Regions from separate parts of the Streptomyces sp. NPDC003284 genome, predicted to be linked through region 2. Evidence: predicted binding sites of a transcription regulator. Region 2 holds the regulator's gene; the other holds the start of a gene.

Region 1 (14,739 bases), on a different contig from region 2:
TCGCGCGGACGATCGGCGGCACCGCGGAGGAGCACGCGGACACCTGTGACCTTTCTCACCCGCGCACGCCGCAGGCAACCGTGGTGCTCGCACGCTGGTCCGCCCTGTCGCTCGACTATCTGGTCCTGTCGGACTCGGCGCTGCTGCTGGAGTCGCCCGGCGGCCTGGTCACCCCGGTCCTGGACGACCGGCTGGACCGGCTGCCGCGCGCCGCGCGCGCGACGGAGGCGCTGGTCGACAGCACCCTGCGCAACAAGGAGGGCGGCTTCTTCACGGCGGCCGCGGACCCCTCGGTCGCGGAGCGCGCGGTGACCGGCAGCGTGCCCGTCGAGGAGGTGCGCGCGCTGGCCGCGCTGACCGACGGGGCGACGCGCTGGGTGGAGAAGTTCCACGAGGGCGACTGGGCGCAGTGCTTCGGGCTGCTGCGCAAGGAGGGCGCGGGCGCGCTGGTGGACCGGGTGCGGGAACTGGAGCGCGCCGACCGTGAGGAGCGCCGGTACCTCGGGCGGAGCAAGACGCACGACGACGCGACGGCGGTGTTCGTCCGGCTGTGAGCGGGGCGGGGCGGTCGCCGTCCGCAGGCGCGGCGCGCCTCGGGCTCGCGCCCCGCCGTCACCGCTCGTGCTTCTCCATGACGCCGTTCAGCTCGTGCAGCAGCCGGGCCAGTTCGGCGACCTCGCCGCGGTCCCAGTGGTCGAGCTGGCGGACGTAGCGGGCCCGGCGGGCCTCGCGCACCTGGCCGACCCGGCGGCGCCCGTCGGCGGTGAGGGCCACCAGCCAGGCCCGGCCGTCGGCGGGGTCCGGTTCGCGGGCGACGAGGCCCAGTTCCTCCAGGGCGCGCAACTGGCGGGACATGGTGGCCTTGCCGACGCCGATGTAGGCGGCGAGGGCGGTGGCGCGCTGGCTGCCGCACTCGTCCAGCCGCGCCAGCAGTCCGTACGCCGAGGACTCCAGGCCCGGGTGCACCTCGCGGGCCATCTCCGCCTGGCTGGCGCGGGCGCGTCGCAGCAGGACGGTCATCTCCCGTTCCAGGGAAAGAAACTCCCGGTCCACACCACCGCGCGACGCTGTGTCCGCCATCGTCCCGCGGCCCTCGCCCCTTGCGTCTTCGTGCACGTCAGCCCCTGCCCTGGAGTGTTGCCGGTCCTGAAAGTTACCGCCGGGCGCCGCCATCGCCGCAGCTTGGTCAGTATTTCGCAGGCGTAGACCAACGGCAGCCTCCGGCCCCTCTTCCCACCGACGGTCCACGCGCGTAGCTTCTGCATCAGGCAGTCAATGGCATGCCCACGCCATGGTCGTTCCCGGCGGGTCTCCCCAGGCCCGCGCCCCCCTCGTGCGACCGTGGGCCATGCCCGCGTTTCCCCCCACCGAGCACCACCGAACTTCGGAGGCACGTCATGCCCGTGCACAGATCCGGAACGGCCCGCAAGCGGCGGCTGACCGCCGCGGGAGTCCTGCTCGCGGCGTTCTCCTTCTTCCTCGCCACGCCCTCCTCCGCCGACACCGACGCAGGTGCCGACGCCGGTGCCGCCGCCCCGCCCGCCCGCGGCTCCGCCTACATGGGCATCGGCGTCGCGGCCCACGACGGCCGCAGCGGCACCCCCACCTCCGCTGACGTCACCCAGACCGAGGGCGTCGACGTCAGCGGCTACCAGGGCAACGTCGCCTGGTCCACCCTGTGGAACAGCGGCGTCCGCTGGGCCTACACCAAGGCGACCGAGGGGACGTACTACACGAACCCCTCCTTCACCCAGCAGTACAACGGCTCCTACAACGTGGGCATGATCCGCGGCTCGTACCACTTCGCGACCCCGGACACCACCAGCGGCGCCGCCCAGGCCAACTACTTCGTCGACCACGGCGGCGGCTGGTCCAAGGACGGCAAGACCCTGCCGGGCTCCCTCGACATCGAGTGGAACCCCTACGGCGCCGCCTGCTACGGCAAGTCCGCGAGCGCGATGGTCAGCTGGATCGCCGACTTCCTCAACACCTACAAGGCGCGCACCGGCCGGGACGCCGTGATCTACACGGCCACCTCCTGGTGGACCCAGTGCACCGGGAACTACGGCGGTTTCGCCGCCAACAACCCGCTGTGGATCGCGCGGTACGCCTCGACCGTGGGGACGCTGCCGGCGGGCTGGGGCTTCTACACGATGTGGCAGTACACCTCGTCCGGCCCGACGGTGGGCGACCACGACAAGTTCAACGGCGCGCTGGACCGGGTGAAGGCCCTGGCCAACGGCTGATCCGTACGCGTACGCGGGCGCGTACGGCGAAGGCCCGGTCCTCCGAGGAGAACCGGGCCTTCCCCCTTTCATCCGGCGGCGTCCGTCACGCCGCCGCCGGAACCTTCTCCTCCGCACCGCTCACCGCGGGCGCCAGGGCCAGTTCCAGCACCTGGCGGACATCGGTGACGGCGTGCACATCGAGCTTGTCCAGCACCTCCGCCGGGACGTCGTCCAGGTCGGGCTCGTTGCGCTTGGGGATGATCACGGTGGTCACGCCCGCCCGGTGCGCGGCGAGCAGCTTCTGCTTCACCCCGCCGATGGGCAGCACCCGTCCGGTCAGCGACACCTCGCCGGTCATCGCCACGTCGGTGCGCACCAGGCGGCCCGACAGCAGCGAGGCCAGCGCCGTCGTCATCGTGACACCGGCGCTCGGGCCGTCCTTGGGGACCGCGCCCGCCGGGAAGTGGATGTGCGCGCCCCGGTCCTTGAGATCGCCCACCGGCAGCTCCAGCTCGGCGCCGTGGCTGCGCAGGAAGCTCAGCGCGATCTGCGCGGACTCCTTCATGACGTCACCGAGCTGACCGGTCAGCGTCAGGCCCGCTGCGCCCGTCTCGGGGTCGGCGAGGGACGCCTCGACGTAGAGCACGTCGCCACCGGCGCCGGTGACCGCGAGGCCGGTCGCCACGCCCGGCACGGCCGTACGGCGCTCGGCCGGGTCCTGGGCGGACTCCGGTACGTGGTGCGGGCGCCCGATCAGGGCGCGCAGGGAGTCGGCGGTGACGGTGAACGGCAGTTCCCGCTCGCCCAGTTCGTGCTGGGCGGCGATCTTGCGCAGCAGCCGCGCCACCGAGCGCTCCAGGGTGCGCACGCCCGCCTCGCGGGTGTACTCGCCCGCCAGCCTGCGCAGCGCGCCCTCCTCGATGGTGACCTCGTCGGCGCCGAGACCGGCCCGCTCCAGCTGGCGCGGGAGCAGGTGGTCGCGGGCGATGACGACCTTCTCGTCCTCGGTGTAGCCGTCCAGGCGCACGATCTCCATCCGGTCGGCCAGCGCCTCCGGGATCGCCTCCAGGACGTTGGCCGTGGCCAGGAAGACCACGTCCGACAGGTCCAGCTCGACCTCCAGGTAGTGGTCCCGGAAGGTGTGGTTCTGCGCCGGGTCCAGGACCTCCAGCAGGGCCGCCGCCGGGTCGCCGCGGTAGTCGGAGCCGACCTTGTCGATCTCGTCGAGCAGGACCACCGGGTTCATCGAACCGGCCTCCTTGACGGCCCGCACGATCCGGCCGGGCAGCGCGCCTACGTAGGTGCGGCGGTGGCCGCGGATCTCCGCCTCGTCGCGGACGCCGCCGAGGGCGACACGGACGAACTTGCGCCCCATCGCGTGCGCCACGGATTCGCCCAGGCTGGTCTTGCCGACGCCGGGCGGGCCGACGAGCGCGAGCACGGCACCGCCGCGCCGCCCGCCGATCACGCCGAGGCCGCGGTCGTCGCGCCGCTTGCGCACCGCCAGGTACTCGGTGATGCGCTCCTTCACGTCCTTCAGGCCCGCGTGCTCGGCGTCCAGGACGTCCTTGGCGCCCTGGATGTCGTAGGCGTCCTCGGTCCGCTCGTTCCACGGCATCTCCAGGACCGTGTCGAGCCAGGTGCGGATCCAGGAGCCCTCGGGCGACTGGTCGGAGGCGCGCTCCAGCTTGTCGACCTCCTTGAGCGCCGCCTCGCGCACCTTCTCGGGCAGGTCGGCGGCCTCGACGCGGGCCCGGTAGTCGTCGGACTCCTCGCCCTCGCCGCCGCTCTCGCCGTTCAGCTCGCGCAGCTCCTTGCGGACGGCTTCGAGCTGACGGCGCAGCAGAAACTCGCGCTGCTGCTTGTCGACGCCCTCCTGGACGTCCTTGGCGATGGTCTCGGCGACGTCCTGCTCGGCGAGGTGGTCGCGCAGCTGCCGGGTGGCGAGCCGCAGCCGGGCCACCGGCTCGGCGGTCTCCAGCAGTTCGATCTTCTGTTCGGTGGTGAGGAACGGCGAGTAGCCGGAGTTGTCGGCGAGCGCGGAGACGTCGTCGATGGCCTGGACCCGGTCGACGACCTGCCAGGCGCCGCGCTTGCGCAGCCAGGCGGTGGCGAGGGCCTTGTACTCCTTCACCAGCTCCGCGGCCTGGCCGGGCAGCGGCTCCGGAACGGTCTCGTCGATCCGGGTGCCCTCGACCCACAGCGCGGCGCCCGGCCCGGTGGTCCCGGCGCCGATGCTCACCCGGCCCCGGCCGCGGATCAGCGCGCCCGGGTCGCCGTCGGCCAGCCGTCCGACCTGCTCGACGGTGCCCAGCACACCGGTCTTGGCGTACGTCCCCTCGATGCGCGGCACCAGCAGCACCCTGGGCTTGCCCGGCTCGGACCGGGCGGCGGCCTGCGCGGCCTCCACCGCGGCCCGTACCTCGGCATCACTCAGGTCCAGCGGAACCACCATGCCGGGCAGCACGACCTCGTCATCGAGCGGCAGCACAGGCAGAGTGAGCGGTGTGAACGCCGTGGACTCAGCAGCCATGATCTCCCCTTCGGCAGTCAAGTTGAGCTATGCCGACTCAATGCTTGGGGGCGGGCGATTGTTCCCCGGTGCCTGTTCGCCGTCAGCGATCAGTCAGCGATCACGGGGAGCGGGATATTCCGCGGGGCGCGGCGCGGGGCGGTGCGCGGGCGCCGGACCAGGGAGATCCCGCGCGGCGGGCCCGATGTCAGTGGCACCTGTCACGCTCCCTGGACATCACCACAGCCGGGAGAGACACATGGGCACCTGGGACATCGGACCCTTCGACAACGACACCGCGGCGGACTGGACCGGCGCCCTGGACGACGCCTCCGCCGACGCGCGGCGGGACCTGGTCCTCGCCGCGCTGACCCGCGCGGCCGACACGACCGGCTTCCTCGACTCGGAGATCGGCGAGGAGGCCGTCGCGGCGGCGGCCCTGGTCGCCGCCCAGTGCCCCGGCGGCGACCCCGTGGACTCCGCCTACGGCCCCCGGCAGCCCGTCCCCGACCTCACCGGCCTGCGCACCCCCGCCCTGCGCGCCCTCGACCGCGTCCTCACCGAGGAGTCCGAACTCCTCGAACTGTGGGCGGAGTCGGACAGCGCCTCCTGGAAGGCGGCCATGGACCGGCTCCGCGCCGCCCTCACGCCCCGCCCGGCGGCGGACCGGCCCACTCCCGGCTGACCCACCACGGGAGAGCCGATGACCCCGCGCTCGCTCACGGGCCGGCCCGCCTTCCAGGAGTGCCGCGCCCCTGTGATCAGCTCTCCCGCCGACCCTCGGCGTCCTCGGCCGCGGCCGAGGAGAAGGCTCGGCCCCGGGCGGCGGCGCGGGCCGTCAGTGCCAGAGCCCCGGGCCGCGCCGCAACACCGGCCAGCAGCCCACCCCCACCGCCAGCGCGATGAGGTGGCCGCAGGAGGTCATCGGGTCGGTGAAGGACGCCAGGTCGTCCAGCAGCATCCCGGCGAACACCGTCAGCGCGGGCCAGCGCAGCCAGGGGCGCAGCAGGCCGCAGAGCGCGCCGACGCTGGCGGCGACACCGAAGCTGATCCCGTAGTCCAGGCGGTGCAGCGACCCGGCCGGGAGCCGCCCGGCCAGCACCGCGAGCCCGACCGGCACCTCGGTGGCCAGGGTGGCGACCACATGCCCGAGCAGGAACACCCCGGCGGTGCGCCGCGCGCCGGTCCTGAGCTCCAGCGCGGTGAGCACCAGCAGGAAGCACAGGGAGTACGCCGACACGACCCCGCCCGCGATCCACAGCGCGCTCCCGGCCAGCACCCGCACCGGGTCCCGCACGAGGTGCGCGACGTCCGTGCTGGAACTGCGGTACAGCGCGTCCACCACGGAGGCGGGGGCGTACTCGGTGACGAGCGAGGTGAGGACCAGTACGAGCGCGTACCAGAACGTGAAGGGCGTACGGCGGGGGCCGGGCAGGACCCGGCGGAGCCGGTCGCCGCACCGCACACCCTGGGCAGCGGCGGCGGCGCCGGGGCCCACGAGCAGCGGCGGGGCCGTCGGCGCGTCCGCGGGTGCCGCCTCCGGCCGGGGCCGTTGCCGCGGCACGCCCTCCAGGGGACGCGGCGCGCCGTCCGGGCGGGGCGGGGCCGCGGCCCCGGGGTCCGCAGTCCGTTCCACGGTGGCGCTCCTTCCGTCGTGCCCCCAACCCTTCGCGTCCCGGGAGCGGCTGTCCATGACCGGCGCCACCGGGCAGCCGATTCACAGCAACCTATTAACTTCCTCCTGTGCACGGTTCTGTTCCCGGCCGGTGCGCGAACGGCCCGTCCTCGTACGGTGTTCGATCCGTGTCACCCGTAATCCAGGTGGCGGCAAGCCCCTGTTCGGGCAGGATGACCTCATGAACGCCTCGTACGAGACTCCCGTGGTGCTGGACCGCCGCGAGGGGCCCCACGGAGAGGTCGTGCTGCGCCGGCACGGCGAGTTGCTTCAGATCATCGCCAACGGCTGCTTCCTGATGGACACCTCCGACGGCCGTTCCGAACGGCTGCTCGTGGACGCCGCCCTCGCCGCGCTGGACGGCCGCCCGGCACCGCGCGTGCTGATCGGCGGGCTGGGCGTCGGCTTCTCACTCGCGCACGCCGCGGCCGAGCCGCGCTGGGGCCGGATCACGGTCGTCGAGCGGGAGTCGGCGATCGTCGGCTGGCACCGCGAGGGGCCGCTCGCAGCGCTCACCGCGCGGGCCCTCGCCGACGAACGCACCGAGATCGTGGAGACGGATCTCGTCCCCTACGTCAATGAGACTTCCGCCACGTTCGACGCGCTCTGCCTGGACATCGACAACGGCCCCGGCTGGACCGTCACCGAGGGCAACGGCGAGCTGTACGCACCGTCCGGACTGGCAAGCTGCGCACGGGTGTTGAGACCCGGCGGCGTCCTCGCGGTGTGGTCGGCGAAGCCCTCTCCGGAATTTGAAGGAACCTTGTGGAATGTCGGGTTCCAGCAGGTGCGCACCGAAGAGATCCCGGTTGCCCGGGGCGTACCGGACGTCGTGCACCTCGCCGTCCGGGCTGGATAGCAAAGGCACCGTGACTCCCCGTACGCTGCTTCCCTGACGCCGATCATTCAAGCGTCGATCGCGACCACGCGCAGTCATGGAATCACCCCACATGATTCCGGAAAGCACACCTCAGGGGCGGGCGATGGAGCAGACACACACCGCGCAGGGCGGCACGACGGCCGGGCCGGGAGCCCAGCGCCGGGTCCTGGTGGTCGAGGACGACCAGACCATCATGGACGCCATCGCCACCCGTCTGCGCGCCGAGGGTTTCCTGGTGCAGACCGCGGGCGACGGGCCGAGCGCGGTCGACACCGCCGAGGCATGGCAGCCCGACCTGCTGATCCTCGACATCATGCTGCCCGGCTTCGACGGCCTGGAGGTCTGCCGCCGGGTGCAGGCCCAGCGGCCGGTGCCGGTGCTGATGCTCACCGCGCGCGACGACGAGACCGACATGCTGGTCGGGCTCGGGGTCGGCGCCGACGACTACATGACCAAGCCGTTCTCGATGCGGGAGCTGGCCGCCCGCGTGCACGTCCTGCTGCGCCGGGTGGAGCGGGCGGCGCTGGCCGCGGCGACCCCGCGCAGCGGCATCCTGCGCCTGGGCGAGCTGGAGATCGACCACGCACAGCGCAGGGTCCGGGTGCGCAGCGAGGACGTCCACCTCACGCCGACCGAGTTCGACCTGCTGGTGTGCCTGGCCAACACCCCGCGCGCGGTGCTCTCCCGCGAGCAGCTGCTGGCGGAGGTGTGGGACTGGGCGGACGCCTCGGGCACCCGGACCGTCGACAGCCACATCAAGGCGCTGCGCCGGAAGATCGGCGCCGAGCGGATCCGTACCGTGCACGGCGTGGGCTACGCGCTGGAGACGCCCACCCCATGAGCGACGGGCCGGCGGCGCACGGGGACCAGCGGGACCCCTGGGGCGGTGGCGGGCGGGTCCGCCACCCCTTCTCGGTCAAGACCAAGCTGGGCGCGCTGGTCGTCATCGCGGTGCTGATCACCACCGGCCTGTCGATGATCGCGGTGCACACCAAGACCGAGCTGCGCTTCATCATGGTCTTCTCCATGATCGCCACGCTGCTGATCACCCAGTTCGTGGCGCACTCGCTGACCGCCCCGCTGGACGAGATGAACGCGGTGGCCCGGTCCATCTCGCACGGCGACTACACGCGCCGGGTGCGCGAGAACCGCCGCGACGAGCTGGGCGACCTGGCGCAGACGATCAACCGCATGGCGGACGAGCTGGCCGCCCAGGACCGCCAGCGCAAGGAGCTGGTGGCGAATGTCTCGCACGAGCTGCGCACGCCGATCGCGGGCCTGCGCGCGGTGCTGGAGAACATCGTCGACGGGGTCACCGAGGCCGACGCGGAGACCATGCGCACGGCCCTGAAGCAGACCGAGCGGCTGGGCCGCCTGGTGGAGACCCTGCTGGACCTGTCCCGCCTGGACAACGGCGTGGTGCCGCTGAAGAAGCGGCGCTTCGAGGTGTGGCCGTATCTGTCGGGCGTGCTGAAGGAGGCCAACATGGTGGCCTCCGCGCGCGCGGGCATGGCCTCCGGCTCGGGCAGCCACACCCGCACCGACGTCCATCTGCGGCTCGACGTGTCCCCGCTGGACCTGACCGCGCACGCGGACCCGGAGCGGATCCACCAGGTGGTCGCCAACCTGATCGACAACGCGGTCAAGCACAGCCCGCCGCACGGCCGGGTGACGGTCAAGGCGCGGCGCGGGGCGCAGCCCCAGTCGCTGGACCTGGAGGTCATCGACGAGGGGCCGGGCATCCCCCGCTCCGAGTGGCACCGCGTCTTCGAGCGTTTCAACCGGGGCGCGGTGAGCCGGCCGCACGGCCCGGGGAGCGACGGCGGGACCGGGCTCGGCCTGGCGATCGCCCGCTGGGCGGTGGATCTGCACGGCGGCCGGATCGGGGTGGCCGAATCCGAGCGCGGTTGCCGGATCCGCATCACTCTTCCCGGGCTTCCCTCTCTGCCAAGTTGACGTAAAGTCGGAGCCGGAACCCCAAGATCCACGAGCATCCGCCCAGCCGGACACGTGTGATCAGGCAGGGGCCTGCCTCCGCGCCGGGTCAGGCCCGGATGGCCCCTTGCCCACGACAGGCGAACCACGCTTGTTTCCCGCCATTTCAAGCCCCGAAACACAGCTTTCGATGTGACTTACGCGACGATGAACCGGCTCGACCTGACCTTCACGGTCTTGGAGGCGTAGCCTTTATTCCCGCTGTCCATCACCTTGTGAAGCGGAAGAGGGCGGTTGCCGCCGTGTCGCCACAGTCCCCCAGTAACTCGAGCATCTCCACCGAGACCGACCAAGCCGGGAAGAACCCCGCGGCCGCTTTCGGTGCCAACGAGTGGCTCGTCGACGAGATCTATCAGCAGTACCTCCAGGACCCGAACTCGGTAGACCGTGCCTGGTGGGACTTCTTCGCCGATTACAAGCCGGGAGCCGCCGCCGCTGCCTCCACGGCTCCGGCGGGTACCGCGGCCGCGGGGGCCGCGGGCACCACCACGGCGCCCCCGGCGGCGCCCGCCGCCCCGGCGGCCCCGGCACAGCCCGCGCAGGCCCCGGCCGCGCCCGCCGCCGCACAGCCCGCCGCTCCGGCGCGGCCCGCCCCGGCCCCCGCCCCGGCGAAGCCCGCCGCGCAGGCCCCGGCCCCCGCGAAGGCCGCCCCGGCCGCCGCGAAGCCGGCGCCCGCCAAGGCGGAGCCCGCCGCCGAGGCACCGGCCGGTCCCGAGTTCGTGACGCTGCGCGGCCCCTCCGCCGCGGTCGCCAAGAACATGAACGCCTCCCTGGAGCTGCCCACGGCCACGTCCGTGCGCGCCGTCCCGGTGAAGCTGCTGTTCGACAACCGCATCGTCATCAACAACCACCTCAAGCGGGCCCGCGGCGGGAAGATCTCCTTCACGCACCTCATCGGCTACGCGATGGTCCAGGCCATCAAGGCCATGCCCTCGATGAACAACTCGTTCGCCGAGAAGGACGGCAAGCCGACCCTGGTCAAGCCGGACCACATCAACCTCGGTCTCGCCATCGACCTGGTCAAGCCCAACGGCGACCGCCAGCTCGTCGTCGCGGCGATCAAGAAGGCCGAGACGCTGAACTTCTTCGAGTTCTGGCAGGCCTACGAGGACATCGTCCGCCGCGCCCGCGACGGCAAGCTGACGATGGACGACTTCACCGGCGTCACCGTCTCCCTCACCAACCCCGGCGGCCTCGGCACGGTCCACTCCGTGCCGCGTCTGATGCCCGGCCAGTCGGTGATCATGGGCGTCGGCTCCATGGACTACCCGGCGGAGTTCCAGGGCACCAGCCAGGACACCCTGAACAAGCTCGGCATCTCCAAGGTCATGACGCTCACGTCGACCTACGACCACCGGGTGATCCAGGGCGCCGCCTCCGGCGAGTTCCTGCGCGTCGTCGCCAACCTGCTGCTCGGCGAGAACGGCTTCTACGACGAGATCTTCGAGGCGCTGCGCATCCCCTACGAGCCGGTCCGCTGGCTCAAGGACATCGACGCCAGCCACGACGACGACGTCACCAAGGCCGCCCGCGTCTTCGAGCTGATCCACTCCTACCGGGTCCGCGGCCACGTCATGGCCGACACCGACCCGCTGGAGTACCAGCAGCGCAAGCACCCCGACCTGGACATCACCGAGCACGGGCTCACCCTGTGGGACCTGGAGCGCGAGTTCGCCGTCGGCGGCTTCGCCGGCAAGTCGATGATGAAGCTGCGCGACATCCTCGGCGTGCTGCGCGACTCGTACTGCCGCACGGTCGGCATCGAGTTCATGCACATCCAGGACCCCAAGCAGCGCAAGTGGATCCAGGACCGCGTGGAGCGCCCGCACTCCAAGCCGGAGCGCGAGGAGCAGCTGCGCATCCTGCGCCGGCTGAACGCCGCGGAGGCCTTCGAGACCTTCCTCCAGACGAAGTACGTCGGCCAGAAGCGCTTCTCCCTGGAGGGCGGCGAGTCCGTCATCCCGCTGCTCGACGCGGTCCTCGACTCGGCCGCCGAGTCGCGCCTGGACGAGGTCGTCATCGGCATGGCCCACCGCGGCCGGCTGAACGTGCTCGCCAACATCGTCGGCAAGTCGTACGCGCAGATCTTCCGCGAGTTCGAGGGCAACCTCGACCCGAAGTCGATGCACGGCTCCGGCGACGTGAAGTACCACCTGGGCGCCGGGGGCACCTTCACGGGCCTGGACGGCGAGCAGATCAAGGTCTCGCTGGCCGCGAACCCCTCCCACCTGGAGACGGTCGACCCGGTCATCGAGGGCATCTCCCGCGCCAAGCAGGACATCATCAACAAGGGCGGCACGGACTTCACCGTGCTGCCGGTGGCGATCCACGGCGACGCGGCCTTCGCGGGCCAGGGCGTGGTGGCCGAGACCCTGAACATGTCGCAGCTGCGCGGCTACCGCACCGGCGGCACGGTCCACATCGTCATCAACAACCAGGTCGGCTTCACCGCGGCGCCCGAGTCCTCGCGCTCCTCGATGTACGCCACCGACGTGGCCCGCATGATCGAGGCCCCGATCTTCCACGTCAACGGCGACGACCCCGAGGCCGTCGTGCGCGTGGCGCGGCTCGCCTTCGAGTTCCGCCAGGCGTTCAACAAGGACGTGGTGATCGACCTCATCTGCTACCGCCGCCGCGGTCACAACGAGTCGGACAACCCGGCCTTCACCCAGCCGCTGATGTACGACCTGATCGACAAGAAGCGCTCGGTGCGCAAGCTCTACACCGAGTCCCTGATCGGTCGCGGCGACATCACCCTGGAAGAGGCCGAGCAGGCGCTCCAGGACTACCAGGGGCAGCTGGAGAAGGTCTTCACCGAGGTCCGCGAGGCCACCTCGCAGCCGGCCGTCCCGCAGTCCCCGGACCCGCAGGCCGGCTTCCCGGTGCGGGTGAGCACCGCGATCTCCGCCGAGGTCGTCAAGCGGATCGCCGAGTCCCAGGTCAACATCCCCGACCACTTCACCGTCCACCCGCGCCTGCTGCCGCAGCTCCAGCGCAGGGCGGCGATGGTCGAGGACGGCACCATCGACTGGGGCATGGGCGAGACCCTGGCCATCGGCTCGCTGCTGCTGGAGGGCGTCCCGGTCCGGCTGTCCGGCCAGGACTCCCGCCGCGGCACCTTCGGCCAGCGCCACGCGGTGCTGATCGACCGCGAGACCGGCGAGGACTACACCCCGCTGCTGTACCTGGCCGACGAGCAGGCCCGCTACAACGTCTACGACTCGCTGCTCTCCGAGTACGCGGTCATGGGCTTCGAGTACGGCTACTCGCTGACCCGCCCGGACGCGCTGGTGATGTGGGAGGCCCAGTTCGGCGACTTCGCCAACGGCGCCCAGTCGGTCATCGACGAGTACATCTCGGCCGCCGAGCAGAAGTGGGGCCAGACCTCCGGCGTCACGCTGCTGCTGCCGCACGGCTACGAGGGCCAGGGCCCGGACCACTCCTCGGCCCGCATCGAGCGCTACCTCCAGCTGTGCGCGCAGAACAACATGACGGTCGCGATGCCGACCCTGCCGTCGAACTACTTCCACCTCCTGCGGTGGCAGGTGCACAACCCGCACCACAAGCCGCTGGTGGTCTTCACCCCGAAGTCGATGCTGCGTCTGAAGGCCGCCGCCTCGAAGACGGAGGAGTTCACGACGGGCGAGTTCCGCCCGGTCATCGGCGACGACTCGGTCGACCCGAGCGCCGTGAAGAAGGTCGTCTTCTGCGCGGGCAAGGTCTACTACGACCTCGACGCCGAGCGGAAGAAGCGCGGCGCGACGGACACCGCGATCATCCGCATCGAGCGCCTGTACCCGCTGCCGGGTGCCGAGCTCCAGGCGGAGATCAAGAAGTACCCGAACGCCGAGAAGTACCTGTGGACGCAGGAGGAGCCGGCGAACCAGGGTGCCTGGCCGTTCATCGCGCTCAACCTGATCGACCACCTGGACCTGGCGGTCGGCGCGGACGTGCCGCACAGCGAGCGGCTGCGCCGTATCTCGCGTCCGCACTCCTCCTCCCCGGCCGTGGGTTCCGCCAAGCGGCACCAGGCCGAGCAGGAGCAGCTGGTGCGCGAGGTGTTCGAGGCGTGAGCGTGTCCGCGGGGCTCCGCCGCCCCGCGGTTCGCGCCTCAGTGCCTGAGCGCCTGAGCGCCTGAGTGCCTGACCGGGCCGCATCCCCTCGCCGGGGGTGCGGCCCGGCCGTTTCCGCGGCCCCGCGGCGCCCTATCCTTGACCGCATGTACTTCACCGACCGTGGCATCGAAGAGCTGGAGAAGAGGCGGGGCGAGGAGGAGGTCACCTTCGAGTGGCTCGCCGAGCAGCTGCGGACCTTCGTCGACCTCAACCCGGACTTCGAGGTCCCGGTCGAGCGGCTGGCGACCTGGCTGGCGCGGCTGGACGACGACGAGGACGAGGAGTAGGCGCACAGCCGGCCCTGCCTCGCAGGCGCAGGCGCAGGCGCAGGCGCAGGCTTTCGAGCGGGGACCGGCTGCGGCCGGACCGCAAGGGCGCCCCTTCGGGGGCGCCTTCCGCGTTTCCGGGAGGCAGCCTGTCGCGTTTCGGGGAGGCGCCCTGTCGCGTTTCACGGTGTGTCTTGACTTTCCGTGTCCGCGATATATCGTGTCTAGGGAAGGACGCGATATGGCGTGTCGCGAGCCGCGCCGGTCATGTCCGCGCGTCAGTCACGTCAGTCACGTCAATCACGTCAGTCACACCGTCGTTTCGGTCCCGTCTCCGGTCCTGCCGTCCCGCGTGGTCCGGTCCGTCCCAGGAGGTCTGCACCATGTCCGAGTGGTCCGTGGGCGAGCCCACCAAGCTCACCTTCGACGAGCCCCCGACCGAGCTGCACGTCCGCATCGTCCACGGCACGGTCAACGTCGTGGGCACGGACGACGGTTCCGCCCGCCTGGAGGTGTCCCGGATCGAGGGACCGCCCCTGATCGTCACCCAGCGCGGCAACACCCTGACCGTGGCCTACGAGGACCTGCCCTGGAAGGGCTTCCTCAAGTGGCTCGACCGCAAGGGCTGGCAGCGCAGCGCCGAGATCTCCCTGGCCGTGCCGGCGAGCACCCGGGTCGAGGTCGGCGTGGTCGGCGCCGCCGCCATGGTCTCCGGCATCGACGGGCTCACCGAGGTGAAGGGCGTCACCGGCGACACCACGCTGGTCGGCGTCACCGGCCCGGTCCGCGCGGACACCGTCTCGGGGAACGTGGAGGCGCAGGCCCTCTCCGGTGACCTCCGCTTCAAGTCGGTCTCCGGCGACCTCACCCTGGTCGAGGGCTCCGGCTCCTCGGTCCGGGCGGACTCGGTGAGCGGGTCGATGATCGTCGACCTCGACCGGGTGGCCTCCCCGACCGACATCAGCCTGACCAGCGTCTCCGGTGAGATCGCGATTCGCCTCCCCCACCCGGCGGACGCGGAGGTGGAGGCCAACACCGCGAGCGGCGCGGTCTCCAACGCCTTCGAGG
Region 2 (14,739 bases):
TGGAGATCGGCGACGGCGTCGTCGAGGTGAAGGCCACCAACGGCGACAACCACCTCGGTGGTGACGACTGGGACCAGCGCGTCGTCGACTACCTGGTCAAGCAGTTCCAGTCCGGCCACGGCGTGGACCTGTCCAAGGACAAGATGGCCCTCCAGCGCCTGCGCGAGGCCGCCGAGAAGGCCAAGATCGAGCTGTCCTCGTCCACCGAGACCTCGATCAACCTGCCCTACATCACGGCCTCCGCCGAGGGCCCGCTGCACCTGGACGAGAAGCTCACCCGCGCCCAGTTCCAGCAGCTGACCGCCGACCTGCTGGAGCGCTGCAAGACGCCGTTCCACAACGTCATCAAGGACGCCGGCATCTCGATCAACGAGATCGACCACGTCGTCCTGGTCGGCGGCTCCACCCGTATGCCCGCCGTCGCCGAGCTGGTCAAGGAGCTGACCGGCGGCAACGAGGCGAACAAGGGCGTGAACCCGGACGAGGTCGTCGCCATCGGCGCCGCCCTCCAGGCCGGTGTCCTCAAGGGCGAGGTCAAGGACGTCCTGCTGCTCGACGTCACCCCGCTGTCCCTCGGCATCGAGACCAAGGGCGGCATCATGACCAAGCTGATCGAGCGCAACACCACGATCCCGACCAAGCGCTCGGAGATCTTCACCACGGCCGAGGACAACCAGCCGTCGGTGCAGATCCAGGTCTACCAGGGCGAGCGCGAGATCGCGGCCTACAACAAGAAGCTCGGCATGTTCGAGCTGACCGGTCTGCCCCCGGCGCCGCGCGGCGTCCCGCAGATCGAGGTCGCCTTCGACATCGACGCCAACGGCATCATGCACGTGACCGCGAAGGACCTGGGCACGGGCAAGGAGCAGAAGATGACCGTCACCGGCGGCTCCTCGCTGCCGAAGGACGAGGTCGACCGGATGCGCCAGGAGGCCGAGAAGTACGCGGAGGAGGACCACGCCCGCCGCGAGGCCGCTGAGACGCGCAACCAGGGCGAGCAGCTCGTCTACCAGACGGAGAAGTTCCTCAAGGACAACGAGGACAAGGTCCCGGGCGAGATCAAGACCGAGGTCGAGGAGTCCGTCGCCGAGCTGAAGGAGAAGCTCAAGGGCGAGGACAGCGCCGAGATCCGCACCGCCACGGAGAAGGTCGCCGCCGTCTCCCAGAAGCTCGGCCAGGCGATGTACGCCGACGCCCAGGGCGCGCAGGCCGCCGGCGGTGCCGGTGAGGCCGGTGGCGCCTCCCAGGCGAAGGCCGACGACGACGTGGTCGACGCCGAGATCGTCGACGACGAGCGCAAGGACGGTGCCGCGTGACGGAGGAGACCCCGGGCTTCGACGAGCAGCAGCCCGACGTCCCCTCCGGCGCCACCTCCGACGACGCCGAGCCGAAGGCCGCCCCCTCCGCCAAGGAGGAGGGGGCGGCCCCGGCCGGGGACGCCGCTCAGACGGCCGGTCTGACGGCCCAGCTGGACCAGGTCCGTACGGCGCTCGGCGAGCGCACCGCGGATCTCCAGCGGCTCCAGGCCGAGTACCAGAACTACCGCCGCAGGGTCGAGCGCGACCGGGTCGCGGTCAAGGAGGTCGCCGTGGCGAACCTCCTGTCCGAACTGCTGCCCGTGCTCGACGACATCGGGCGGGCGCGCGAGCACGGCGAGCTGGTGGGCGGGTTCAAGTCCGTCGCCGAGTCGCTGGAGACCGTGGCGGCCAAGATGGGACTCCAGCAGTTCGGCAAGGAGGGCGAGCCCTTCGACCCGACGATCCACGAGGCCCTGATGCACAGCTACGCGCCGGACGTCACCGAGACGACCTGCGTGGCGATCCTCCAGCCCGGGTACCGGTTCGGCGAGCGCACCATCCGCCCCGCGCGGGTGGCGGTGGCCGAGCCCCAGCCGGGCGCGCAGACGGTCAAGGCGGCGGACGAGTCCGGCACGGACGCGTCCGACGGCAAGGCCGACGAGAAGGACAGCGGTGGCCCGGACGAGGGCTGACGCTGCGGCAGGCATCGACGCAGGAGAGGAGGGACGTCGGGGTTGAGTACCAAGGACTTCATCGAGAAGGACTTCTACAAGGTCCTCGGCGTCCCCAAGGACGCCACCGAGGCCGAGATCAAGAAGGCGTACCGGAAGCTCGCCCGCGAGTACCACCCGGACGCCAACAAGGGCAACGCCAAGGCCGAGGAGCGCTTCAAGGAGATCTCCGAGGCGAACGACATCCTCGGCGACCCCAAGAAGCGCAAGGAGTACGACGAGGCCCGCGCGCTGTTCGGCGGCGGCGGGTTCCGTCCCGGTCCCGGGGCGGGCGGCGGCTCCTTCAACTTCGACCTGGGCGACCTCTTCGGAGGCGGCGGCCAGGCCGGCGGGACGTCGGGCGGTTTCGGCGGCGGCATCGGTGACGTCTTCGGGGGCCTGTTCAACCGGGGCGGCGCGGGCACCGGTCCGCGCACCCAGCCGCGGCGCGGCCAGGACATCGAGTCCGAGGTCACGCTGAGCTTCACGGAGGCCATCGAGGGGGCCACGGTCCCGCTGCGGATGTCCTCGCAGCAGCCGTGCAAGGCCTGTTCGGGCACCGGCGACAAGAACGGCACGCCGCGGGTGTGCCCGACCTGTGTCGGCACCGGGCAGGTGGCGCGCGGCTCCGGCGGCGGCTTCTCGCTGACCGACCCGTGCCCGGACTGCAAGGGCCGGGGGCTGATCGCGGAGAACCCGTGCGAGGTCTGCTCCGGCTCCGGGCGCGCCAAGTCGTCCCGGACGATGCAGGTGCGGATCCCGGCCGGGGTCAGCGACGGCCAGCGCATCCGGCTGCGCGGCAAGGGCGCGCCGGGCGAGCGCGGCGGTCCGGCGGGCGACCTGTACGTGGTGGTGCACGTCGGGGAGCACGCGGTCTTCGGGCGCAAGGGCGACAACCTCACCGTCACCGTGCCGGTCACGTTCGACGAGGCCGCGCTCGGCGGCGAGGTGCGGGTGCCCACGCTGGGCGGCCCGCCGGTGACGCTGAAGCTGCCCGAGGGCACGCCCAACGGCCGGACGATGCGCGCCCGCGGCAAGGGCGCGGTCCGCAAGGACGGCACACGCGGGGACCTGCTGGTCACCGTCGAGGTGAGTGTTCCCAAGGACGTGTCGGGGAAGGCTCGTGACGCGCTGGAGGCGTATCGCGAGGCGACCGCGGGCCAGGACCCGCGGGCCGAGCTGTTCGAGGCCGCGAAGGGAGCATGAGGGAGATGGACGGCCGCCGTCGCAACCCGTACGAACTGACGGAAGACACACCGGTGTACGTCATCTCCGTGGCGGCGCAGCTGTCCGGACTGCACCCGCAGACCCTCCGTCAGTACGACCGGCTGGGCCTGGTGTCCCCGGACCGCACCGCAGGCCGGGGCCGCCGGTACTCCGCCCGTGACATCGAACTGCTCCGCCAGGTGCAGCAGTTGTCGCAGGACGAGGGCATCAACCTGGCCGGCATCAAGCGCATCATCGAACTGGAGAACCAGGTCGCCGCGTTGCAGTCCCGGGTCGTGGAGTTGCAGTCGGCCCTGGAGGGAGCGGCGGCCACCATGCGCCAGCGCGAGGCCGCCGTGCACGCCTCCTACCGGCGGGACCTCGTCCCGTACCAGGAGGTGCAGCAGACCAGCGCGCTGGTCGTCTGGCGGCCCAAGCGGCAGCAGTCCCCGGACTGACGCCCGCGGCGCGCGCCGTCTCCCGTAGGCCGCGGAAAGGGGGGGCCCGGAGTGATCCGGGCCCCCCTTTCCGCGTTGCCGCGGGCGGTCGTACGGGTCAGACGCGGGCCGCGCGGCGACGGCGGGCGCCGATCCAGGCGGCGGCGCCGCCGAGGGCGACGAGGACACCGGCCAGGGCGGAGTAGAGGCCGGTGGAGGACGCGCCGGTGTGGGCCAGCGAGCCGCCGCCGACGGCGGTCGTGAGGGTGGTGCCGGTGCCACCGCCCGTGCTGCCACCGGTGGCAGCGGTCGGTGCCGTGGTGGAGGCGGAGGCGGAGGCGGACGCGGTGGGCTCGGCGGAGCCGGAGCCAGAGGGAGCCTTGGTCGAGGTGCCGGAGGGGGCGGGGGTGCTCGTCCCGCGGTTCCCGGGGCCTGCCTTCATCCGGACCGCGGCGCCGTTGAACTCGTAGGAGTCACCCATGGAGTAGGCGGCCCTCAGCGGGAACGAGATCTCCTTGTCGATGGAGGTGTTGAGGCTCAGCGAGAAGTACAGCTTGAGGTTCTGGGGGCCCGATGCGGCGCCGAAGCCCTTCGGCAGCGGGGGAAGCTCCCAGACACCCCCGTCGGTCTGGTTCATCGTGACGATCTTGCCGCCGACCTCCGCCTCCAGGATCAGGCGGTTGCGCAGGGTGCCCGACGGAGTGGAGCCGTCGACGTAGACCGTGCGGTTCACCTGTGCCGGGAACTCGCCCGGCCCCGTGGCCGTCGTGGTCAGCACGAGCCCCGCGCGCTGTCCGGGCCGGGCGACGACGCCGTCCCACGTCAACGAGGTGTTCAGCTTGCCCGGCTCGATCTCGGGCCTGGTCCTGAAGACGGCCGTGCCGGCGGCGGGGTCGGTCGCGACGTTGTTGCGCAGCCCGGCGGCGGTCAGTGTGAAGTCGCCGTCGTTGGTGGGGTAGTGGGCGCCCAGACCGACGGTGACCTTCCAGGTGAAGGTGGCCTTGGCCGGGACCGAGAAGGAGGACGACGCGTCGCCGGACGCCGGGTAGAACAGGCCCTGCCACTGACCGTCCTGCTGACCGACCATGGACTTGGTGGCCGGGGCGTCCAGCGCGGTGACACCGAGGACGACGGAGTCGGCGAGCAGCGGGCTCGGGCCCTTGGCGCTGCCCTTCAGCCAGGCCGCGAAGTCCTCAGCGTGGTCGGAGGAGTTGGTGACCGTGAGGGTCATCGACTCGGTGGCGCCGCCGCGCTCCAGCGGACCGGCCGGGCTGGGCGCGCCGAGGGTCATCTTCAGCGGTGCGGTGCCCGCCTGCTCGGCGGCGCCGGCGGTGGCCGGGACGAACACGGCGCCGGCCACGGCGGCGACGACGGTGGTGGCCGCCAGGGTGCGGAGGCGGCGGGCGGTGATGGAACGAGCGGACATGGTGGACTTCCCCCCCGGGAGTCGACAGGGCGCACGGCACGAACGGCGGCCGTGAGCCCGATGAGGCTGCGTGGAACAGAAGAACGCAGGGCGCCCTGGACAGCGTGAGCCGAGAGCGCCGAACGAGCGGTGAGAACGAGTGATGAGAGAGACCGCTTTTCCGGCCGGTCCTGCATTCCCCCCGGCGGTTCGCGGTGCATTCATCTTCACTCACCGTTCGTTCGTGATCGATCCGTGCTTCGTCACCACTTCGCTACGACGGGGGAAGCGCCGGTTCCGCGGCACCGGGTCCGGAGGAGGCGGCCGTGCACGCCTCCTGCCGGGGGTCTCGTCCCGTACCGCGAAGGGGCCGGATCGGTCCGGGCCCTTCGCTTTGCCGAATGGTCCGGACCAAGTGCCCGTAAAAGGCAAGTTCGGTGCGGATTGCGGCCGTTACCGCAAAGTTTCCGTACAGAAAGCGGAACGTGGTGTTGTCATCTCGTTAGCCGGTTCCGCTTGACGCCGGTGGGGGCCGCCGCGTTGGCTTTTCTGGCACCTGGGACGCAATGCTGCGCCCTCGTCCGGAAGGCACCAGAAGTGAGTACCTCGATGCGCCGTACCGCCCTGGCCGTGGCCGCCGCCACGCTGACGTTGCCGCTGACCGCCTGCGGGGCGTTCGGAGGGACGGGCACCAGCAAGGCGAGCCCGGCCAAGGGCGACGACGTGACGGTGGGTCTGCTGCTGCCGGAGACCGCGAACACGCGCTACGACCGGTTCGACGCGCCCGCCCTCAAGAAGAAGGTCGCCGAACTGACCCACGGCAAGGGCCGGGTCACCTACGCCAACGCCGGGGCGAGCGCGAGCAAGCAGGCGAGCCAGATGCAGCAGATGATCGACGACAAGGCCGACGTCATCGTGCTGGACGCCGTCGACTCGCACGGCATCGCCGGGCAGGTGAAGAAGGCCAAGGCCGCCGGTATCCCGGTCATCGCCTACGACCGGCTCGCCGAGGGCCCCATCGACGCGTACATCTCCTTCGACAACGAACTGGTCGGCGAGGTGCAGGGCCGGGCGCTGCTCCAGGCGCTGGGCTCGGACGCCACCAGTTCCGCCAAGGTCGTCATGATCAACGGCTCGCCCACCGACCCGAACGCCAAGCAGTTCAAGGCGGGCGCCCTGGCCCAGCTGAACGGCAAGGTGACGATCGCCAGGTCCTACGACACCAAGGACTGGAAGGCGGAGATCGCCCGCTCGGAGACGGCCGAGGCGATCGAGGCGCTCGGCAAGCACGGGATCGACGCCGTGTACGCCGCCAACGACGGCATGGCGGGCGGCGCCATCGAGGCGCTCAAGGCCGCGGGCGTGACGAAGCTGCCCCCGGTCGTCGGCCAGGACGCCGAACTCCCCGCGGTCCAGCGGATCGTGAGCGACGAACAGTACATGACCGTGTACAAGTCCTATCCGACGGAGGCCGAGAACGCCGCCGAGATGGCCCTCGCCAAGGTGCAGGGCAAGGACATCCAGTTCGACTCGCTGACCCGGGACCGGGTCGACAGCCCGACCACCAAGGGCATTCCCTCGCAGCTCGTCTCCGTGGTCGCGCTGACCAGGACCAACATCAAGGAGACGGTCATCGCCGACGGCGTCTACAAGGTCTCCGACATCTGCACGGCCGACTACCGGGCGGACTGCACGGCGGCCGGGCTGAAGTGACGGACCGGAAGTGACGCGCCGGAAATGACGCGCCGGAAGCGACCGGACGGCGCCCGCGTCGGAGCGGGGTCCCCCGTACGGGTCGTACCGGGGTGCCGTACCTGCCCCCAGCTTGTTGCAAGGGGTGCCCCGGAGGCCCGTACATACCGGGTGGGAACGGTGTTTTCCGCCGCCCGGCCGGAGCGGACCCGTGTTGCACAGGCGGTCCGGGCCGCGCATAGTTGCGCTGCGGAACCACGCGGAAACCGGGGGTGTGATGAGCCATGGCCGGGCACGGGGCGCAGCAGCATCCTCACGGCGCCGACCGACTGTGCGAGGCCGGGGATCGGGTGTATTCCCGGGCCGTACGGCGCGGCCGGGTGCCGCGCGGCGACGCCGACCCGGTGCCCTGCCTGCTTGAACTGGCCCTGCTGCACCCGGACCCGGACGACATGGACTTCCTGGTGCCGACCGCGCCGCAGGAGGTCATGACCCGGCTGCTGCGCGGGATGTACGACGAGGTCAGCGAGAGCCACCGGCGGGTCGGTTCGGCGGTCGCGGCCTTCGAGCGGTACGCGGGCCTCGGCGGCCCGGTGCGGGTCCCCGCCGCGGGCGCCGAGGGCGCCGCGATCCGGGTCCTGGACGGACTGGCGCGGATCCAGGCGGCGATGGACGAGGCCACCCAGGTGTGCACCACCGAGGTGCTGACCGTGCAGCCGGGCGGGATCCGCCGGGAGCACGAGCTGTCGGAGGGGCTGCCGCGGGCGCTGGCGCTGCGCGCCCGCGGGGTGCGCATGCGCGACCTGTACACGCATGTGGCCCGGCACGGGCAGGGCCTGCTCAACTACATGGAGCTGATGGGCGAGGCGGTCGAGGCGCGCACCCTGGACGAGGTGATCGACCGGCTGATCCTGTTCGACCGCACGGTGGCCTTCATCCCGGCCAACGCCGATCACACCATGGCCCTGGAGCTGCGCCACCCGGCACTGGTGGAGTACCTGGTGACGGTCTTCGAGCGGCAGTGGCGGCTGGCGATCCCGCTCTCCGCCGCGCTGCCCGACACCGGGATCGAGGGCATCTCGCACCGGGAGCAGTCGATCGCGGCGCTGCTGGCCGACGGGCACCAGGACGCGGTCATCGCCGAGCGCCTGGGCATCAGCGTGCGCACCTGCCGGGCGCACATCGCCCGGCTGTCGGAGACGCTGGGCGCGGCCAGCCGTACGCAGTTGGGCGTGCGCATCGCCCAGGCGGGCCTGGACGGGCCGCCCCGCGCGGTGGGGGCGGCCGTGGTCAGGGTTCCCGGGGCTCGGGGTCCAGGATCCCCGACCGCCCGATGAGATAGCCGAGCTGCGCCCGGCTCTCGCTGCCCAGGGTGGCGGCGAGCTTGGCTATGTGGACGCGCGCGGTGCGGACGTTCATGCCGAGCCGGTCGGCGATCACCGAGTCGGTGTGGCCCTCGACGAGCAGGCCCGCGATGGCCCGCTGGCGGGCGGTGATGCCGCCCGGGGAGGGCTGCTGGACGGCTGTGGGGTACATCGGGGTGGCCAGCCGCCAGAACCGCTCGAACGTGGTGACGAAGTACGAGACCAGCGCGGGGTGGCGGACCTCCAGGGCGAGGGTGCCGTCCGGGTTGGCGGGGACGTAGGCGACGGTGCGGTCGATGACGACGAGCCGGTCGGTGACCTCGTCCAGGGAGCGGGCCTCGACGTCGCCGTTCAGCTGCTCGTAGCGGGCGTGGGCGAGCGGGAGGTGGCGGTGGGTGTGCTGGTAGAGGGTGCGGATGCGGCCGCCGCGGTCGAGCAGTTCCTGGTCGCGGACCATGGCGATGGCCTCGGCCGCCTCGGCGCGCTCGTGGCTGACGCGGCGCACCGGCGGCTGGACGCACAGGCTCTCGCGGGAGGCGGCGGCCATCGTCTCGGTGATGGCCCGGTTGATCCGCTCGGTGCCGCTGAGCAGCCGTATGGAGGCGCTGTCGGCGGGGCGCGCGGGGCGGTCGTCGATGCGCATCAGGGGCGCGAAGCTCTCGGCGAGGCGCTCCTCCCGGCGGCGTTCGTCGGCGATGCGTTCGGCGGTGGCGCGCAGCAGCCGGTGCAGCGCGGTGGCCGGGGCGACCGGCTCCAGCCGGCCGGGGTCGTCGACCGCGGGGTGCAGCAGGCCGAAGTCGACCAGGCAGGGGGCCTCGTCCGCGGCCTCGGCGGGCAGCCGCCCGTCCCGCAGGGCGCGTTCGTACAGCGTCGTGCCCGCGGAGCACAGCTCGGCGGCGCCGTGCTCCGGGTGCGGTGCCGGGCTCACTGGGTTTCCTCCCGTCTCTTTCAGTGTCCCTGCTCCAGGATCCCGGACTGCGCGATCAGATAGCCGAGCTGGGCCCGGCTGCCGCTGCCCAGGGCGGTGGCCAGTTTGGCGATGTGGGCCCGGCAGGTGCGCACGTTCATGCCGAGCCTGCGGGCGATGGCCTCGTCGACATGGCCCTCGACGAGGAGCTTGGCGATGGAGTGCTGGATCTCGGTGATGCCGTCGGGGGCGGTCTCGTAGGGGGTGCCGGCGCTGAGCGGGACGGCGCGGCTCCACATGAACTCGAAGACCTTGATCAGATAGCGGACCAGGCCGGGGTGGCGCAGTTCCAGGGCGACCTGCTGGTCGTCGCGGGTGGGGATGAACGCGACCGACTCGTCGCAGACGATCAGCCGCTCCACCAGTTCGTCGATCGAGCGGTACTCGACCTTGCCGTCGGCGAGCTGGGCGGCGTAGGCCAGCTTCTCCTGGCTGTAACGTGCGGTGTGCTGGTACAGGGTGCGGATGCGGACGCCGCGCTCGATCAGCGGGCGGTCGCGTTCCAGACCGCGCAGCACGCTGCGCTCCGAGACGCGGTCGCTGGGCTGGACGGTGAGCATCTCGGTGCGGCACTGGGCGGTGGCCAGGTTGAGCGCCGTGTTGATCCGCTCGCCGCCCTCCAGCACCGTGATCGAGTCACCGCCGGAGGTGGTCTGCGCGCTCAGCGCCATGAACGGCTCAAAGGCGTCTGCGAGGTCGCTCGCCGCGCGGCGGCGTTCGGTGATCTCGCGTTCGATGGGGTTGAGCCGCTGGGCGAGGGCGAGCGCCGGGGGTACCGGACGCAGCCAGTCGGGGTCGTCCGGATCGGGATGGAGCAGGGCGAACTCCATCAGACAGGGAGCCGGTTCCGCGTCCGTTCGGGTGATACGTCCCGCGCGCAGAGCGGCCGCGTAGAGGCGGCTGCCGTCCCCGCACAGCTCGTTCATCGCATGGGGATGTGTCGGATTTATGTGATTCGTTGTCAAATCTCCACCCCCCAGGGTCCTGAACATGCAGGAACATGATGCACCGATTGTGTGGCCATGACGTGCCCGAATGAGCCATCGTCGTACGTGACGGGGGAAAAGGGGACCTTCAAGTGAGGACGAAGCCGATTATGGGTAACAGACTGCTTCGCTCGGTGCTTGTCGCCGCCTTCTCCGCCGTTGTGGCCCTCGGCGCGCTGAGTGGCATCCACAGTGCGAAGAGTGATGTTCAGGCGAACAGCACCTGGCCGTCGGTGGCGGTGAACTCCGCCACCACCGGTGAGCGCGCCGCTGCTGCAGATGGAGCCGGGAGTTGATGTGACCACACCACCCGACGACCGTTCCTTCCGCCGTGAAATGGCCACCGCCTACCGCTCCGGCTGGCACTTCATCGACCTGGTCACCGCCATCCCCCACAGCGGTGACTCGCTGATGGTGACCGTCTTCGGAGAGCCGGTCGTCGTCACGCGGGACGAGGACGGGGACGTACGGGCCTACCGGTGCCTGCGGCGTCCTCGGGGGGCGCCGCAGCCCGTACGGTGTGCCATCCGCTACGGAATGATCTTCGTGAACCTGGACCAGCGGGATCACCGGCAGGTGGCGCCGGAGCCCGCCGACATCAGGACCATCTCAGCCACCCCCCGCAGTGCCTGACGCGATTCCCCCGTCGTAACAGATCGCTCAGGCGCTTCCCCCCGCAGCGGCGTCACCGTGACCTGAACACGGTGACGCCGCTGCAGTTTCAGGACGATTCCTCCGGATATCGCCGCCTTGATGCTCTGGCCGGAAACAGCCGCTCCGGGTCTGCGGGCTCAGCCGCGGCCCAGCGCCCGGGTCAGTTCGATCTCGATCACCACGCGCTGCGGATTCGGCCGCGGCGCCCGCAGGTAGCGCTCCGTGTAGCGGCGCTCCGCCTCCGCGACCCGCTCCGGCTCCGTCCGGACGCGGGCCCGCCCCTCCAGCGTGGCCCATCGCCTGCCGTCCACCTGGCACACCGCCGCCACCGCCCCCTCCTCGCCGGCCGCCAGCACATTGCGCGCCTTGGTGCTGGTGCTGCTGGTGATCACCCGTGCCAGCCGCGCCTCGGGGTCGTACGTCACGCCGACCGGCACGACGTGCGGGGTCCCGTCCGGGCGCAGGGTGGTCAGGGTGCACACATGCCGCTCGCGCCAGAAGCTGAGGTACGGCGCGTCGGGAACCCCCGGGTCGAGGGTGTACTTCGTGGTGGCCATGGCAAAAATGTAGGCGCCCGGCCTTGAGTGGAATAGACTCAACTTTGTGCACGTTGATTGAGTCAGTACTGGGAGACGTGGCAGACCGCTGACGCCGAGGAGGAGAGAAGCGACCGTGGACGCCGAGCTGACCAACAGGAGCCGGGACGCCATTCAGGCGGCCGGGAACCGGGCCGTGACCGGGGGGAACCCGGATCTGACCCCTGCCCACCTGCTGCTCGCGCTGCTGGAGGGCCAGGAGAACGAGAACATCATCGACCTGTTGTCGGCCGTCGACGCCGACCAGGCGTCGGTCCGCGCGGGCGCCGAGCGGGTGCTCGCGTCGCTGCCCAGTGTGACCGGGTCCACCGTCGCGCCGCCGCAGCCGAACCGCGAGCTGCTGGCCGTGATCGCGGACGCGCAGAACCGGGCGCGGGACCTGGGCGACGACTACCTGTCCACCGAGCACCTGCTGCTCGGCATCGCCGCGAAGGGCGGCGCGGCCGGCGAGGTGCTCACCGGGCAGGGTGCGAGTGCGAAGAAACTGCAAGAGGCGTTCCAGAAGGCGAGGGGAGGGCGCCGGGTGACCACACCCGACCCCGAGGGCCAGTACAAGGCCCTGGAGAAGTTCGGCACCGACTTCACGGCGGCGGCCCGCGAGGGCAAGCTGGACCCGGTCATCGGCCGGGACCAGGAGATCCGCCGGGTCGTCCAGGTGCTGTCACGGCGTACGAAGAACAACCCGGTCCTCATCGGGGAGCCCGGCGTCGGCAAGACCGCCGTCGTGGAGGGGCTCGCCCAGCGGATCGTCAAGGGTGACGTGCCCGAGTCCCTGAAGAACAAGCGGCTGGTCTCCCTGGACCTCGGGGCGATGGTCGCGGGCGCGAAGTACCGCGGCGAGTTCGAGGAGCGGCTGAAGACCGTCCTGGCCGAGATCAAGGACTCCGACGGCCAGATCATCACCTTCATCGACGAGCTGCACACCGTCGTCGGCGCGGGTGCCGGTGGCGACTCCGCGATGGACGCGGGCAACATGCTCAAGCCGATGCTGGCCCGCGGCGAGCTGCGCATGGTCGGCGCGACCACGCTCGACGAGTACCGCGAGCGGATCGAGAAGGACCCGGCGCTGGAGCGCCGCTTCCAGCAGGTGCTGGTCGCCGAGCCCAGCGTCGAGGACTCCATCGCCATCCTGCGCGGGCTCAAGGGCCGCTACGAGGCCCACCACAAGGTGCAGATCAACGACTCCGCGCTGGTGGCCGCCGCGACCCTGTCCGACCGGTACATCACCTCCCGCTTCCTGCCCGACAAGGCCATCGACCTGGTCGACGAGGCCGCCTCCCGGCTCCGTATGGAGATCGACTCCTCGCCGGTCGAGATCGACGAGCTCCAGCGCGCCGTCGACCGGCTGCGCATGGAGGAGCTGGCGCTCGACAAGGAGACCGACGCGGCCTCCCGCGAGCGGCTGGAGAAGCTGCGCCGCGACCTCGCCGACAAGGAGGAGGAGCTGCGCGGCCTGACCGCCCGCTGGGAGAAGGAGAAGCAGTCCCTCAACCGGGTCGGCGAGCTGAAGGAGAAGCTGGACGACCTGCGCGGGCAGGCCGAGCGCGCCCAGCGCGACGGCGACTTCGACACCGCCTCCAAGCTGCTGTACGCCGAGATCCCGGAGCTGGAGAAGGAACTGGAGGCCGCCTCGCGCGCCGAGGAGGAGGCCGCCAAGGACACCATGGTCAAGGAGGAGGTCGGCCCCGACGACATCGCCGACGTGGTCGCCTCCTGGACCGGGATCCCGGCCGGCCGCCTGCTGGAGGGCGAGACGCAGAAGCTGCTGCGCATGGAGGACGAGATCGGCAGGCGGCTGATCGGGCAGGGCGAGGCCGTGCGCGCCGTCTCCGACGCGGTGCGGCGCAGCCGCGCGGGCATCGCGGACCCGGACCGGCCCACCGGCTCGTTCCTCTTCCTCGGCCCCACCGGTGTCGGCAAGACCGAGCTGGCCAAGGCGCTGGCGGACTTCCTCTTCGACGACGAGCGGGCCATGGTCCGCATCGACATGTCGGAGTACAGCGAGAAGCACAGCGTGGCCCGGCTGGTCGGCGCCCCGCCCGGCTACGTGGGGTACGAGGAGGGCGGCCAGCTCACCGAGGCGGTCCGGCGCCGCCCGTACAGCGTGGTCCTGCTGGACGAGGTGGAGAAGGCGCACCCGGAGGTCTTCGACATCCTGCTCCAGGTGCTCGACGACGGGCGGCTCACCGACGGCCAGGGCCGCACGGTCGACTTCCGCAACGTCATCCTGGTACTGACCTCCAACCTGGGCAGCCAGTTCCTGGTCGACCCGGTCACCAGCGAGGCGGAGAAGAAGGAGCAGGTCCTTGAGGTGGTCCGGGCCTCCTTCAAGCCGGAGTTCCTCAACCGCCTGGACGACCTCGTGGTCTTCTCCGCGCTGACCAAGGAGGAGCTGAGCCGGATCGCGAAGCTGGCCATCGACCGGCTGGCCAAGCGCCTGGCCGAGCGGCGCCTGACGCTGGACGTCACGCCCGAGGCGCTGACCTGGCTCGCCGACGAGGGCATGGACCCGGCCTACGGCGCCCGGCCGCTGCGCCGCCTGGTGCAGACCGCCATCGGCGACCGGCTGGCCCGGGAGATCCTGTCCGGCGAGATCAAGGACGGCGACACGGTCCGGGTGGACCGGTTCGGCGAGGGGCTGCTGGTGGGACCGGCGACGGGCAGGACGGCGACGGGCAAGACGCTGTAGGCACCGGCGCGCGGATCCCTGGTCTGCCGCTCAGACGGTGAACGCGGTGAAGGTGACGAGGGCCTGGTCCGGGCCCTCGTACACCACCGCCACCTGGACGGCGGCGGCGCCGAAACCGGGGTCGGCGCTGCCGGGGACCCGCCCGGCGCGGTTCCCGTCGCCCTCGGTGAGACCCAGGTCGAGGCAGAGGCCGGCGGGGTCCGCGGAGCCCGCAGAGCGCGAAGGACCCGCAGAGCCCGGAGAACCCGCAGAGTCCGGGACGCAGGACGCCGTCCCGGACTCCGGCGCGTCCGGGTAGGTGGCGCGCAGCCAGCCCCGCACGTCCCGGCGCGGCATCCGGAAGACGGCCTCGTACTCGGTGTCCAGCCAGGTCCGTACGGTGCACCGGGCGTCGTGGGCGCCCGCCGGGAGCCGCGCGCCGCCGAAGGCGAGTGCCTCGGCGCAGTCCGCCTGCCGCGGTCCGCCGGGTTCGTCCCGCGCCTCGCCCGCCGCTGCCGCGGCGAGCACGCCCAGGGCGGCCAGGGCCGCCGCCACCGGCGCCGCGAGGACCGCCGCGAGCGGCCACCACAGGCGTCCGCGCGCTCCGCCCCGGCCCGCCGCCGCGCCGGGTCCGCGCACCATGTCGTCCCCCGTTCCCCGTACGGTGTCACCTCGTGGGCCGGATCATGTCAGCCCACGGCTGACAGGCCCCGCCGGGGCTTGCCACCCCCCTCCCCGCATGGGGGAGGATGACAG

What was found. The regulator HspR, encoded in region 2, represses chaperone genes until heat shock. The targets are predictions, from matches to a motif close to TTGAGNNNNNNNNNCTCAA.
Region 1: a site for HspR is predicted at 4,784-4,802, ahead of lon (endopeptidase La). Genes of this name have one in related genera too.

What each region holds. Positions count from the first base shown of each region.
Region 1 is NZ_JBSFSI010000011.1:139,248-153,986, forward strand. It holds gene ACWDYF_RS23200 (hypothetical protein) at 1-554, shown strand, start outside; gene ACWDYF_RS23205 (MarR family winged helix-turn-helix transcriptional regulator) at 613-1,116, opposite strand; gene ACWDYF_RS23210 (lysozyme) at 1,398-2,246, shown strand; gene lon (endopeptidase La) at 2,332-4,761, opposite strand; gene ACWDYF_RS23220 (DUF4259 domain-containing protein) at 5,000-5,425, shown strand; gene ACWDYF_RS23225 (rhomboid-like protein) at 5,579-6,376, opposite strand; gene ACWDYF_RS23230 (spermidine synthase family protein) at 6,597-7,274, shown strand; gene ACWDYF_RS23235 (response regulator transcription factor) at 7,399-8,136, shown strand; gene ACWDYF_RS23240 (sensor histidine kinase) at 8,133-9,251, shown strand; gene ACWDYF_RS23245 (multifunctional oxoglutarate decarboxylase/oxoglutarate dehydrogenase thiamine pyrophosphate-binding subunit/dihydrolipoyllysine-residue succinyltransferase subunit) at 9,533-13,363, shown strand; gene ACWDYF_RS23250 (DUF6104 family protein) at 13,510-13,692, shown strand; gene ACWDYF_RS23255 (DUF4097 family beta strand repeat-containing protein) at 14,055-14,739, shown strand, end outside.
Region 2 is NZ_JBSFSI010000003.1:464,400-479,138, forward strand. It holds gene dnaK (molecular chaperone DnaK) at 1-1,316, shown strand, start outside; gene grpE (nucleotide exchange factor GrpE) at 1,313-1,990, shown strand; gene dnaJ (molecular chaperone DnaJ) at 2,033-3,214, shown strand; gene ACWDYF_RS09095 (heat shock protein transcriptional repressor HspR) at 3,220-3,672, shown strand; gene ACWDYF_RS09100 (LPXTG cell wall anchor domain-containing protein) at 3,770-5,077, opposite strand; gene ACWDYF_RS09105 (sugar ABC transporter substrate-binding protein) at 5,666-6,769, shown strand; gene ACWDYF_RS09110 (helix-turn-helix transcriptional regulator) at 7,033-8,085, shown strand; gene ACWDYF_RS09115 (helix-turn-helix transcriptional regulator) at 8,039-9,040, opposite strand; gene ACWDYF_RS09120 (helix-turn-helix domain-containing protein) at 9,061-10,005, opposite strand; gene ACWDYF_RS09125 (Rieske (2Fe-2S) protein) at 10,363-10,698, shown strand; gene ACWDYF_RS09130 (pyridoxamine 5'-phosphate oxidase family protein) at 10,857-11,276, opposite strand; gene clpB (ATP-dependent chaperone ClpB) at 11,392-14,004, shown strand; gene ACWDYF_RS09140 (hypothetical protein) at 14,035-14,625, opposite strand.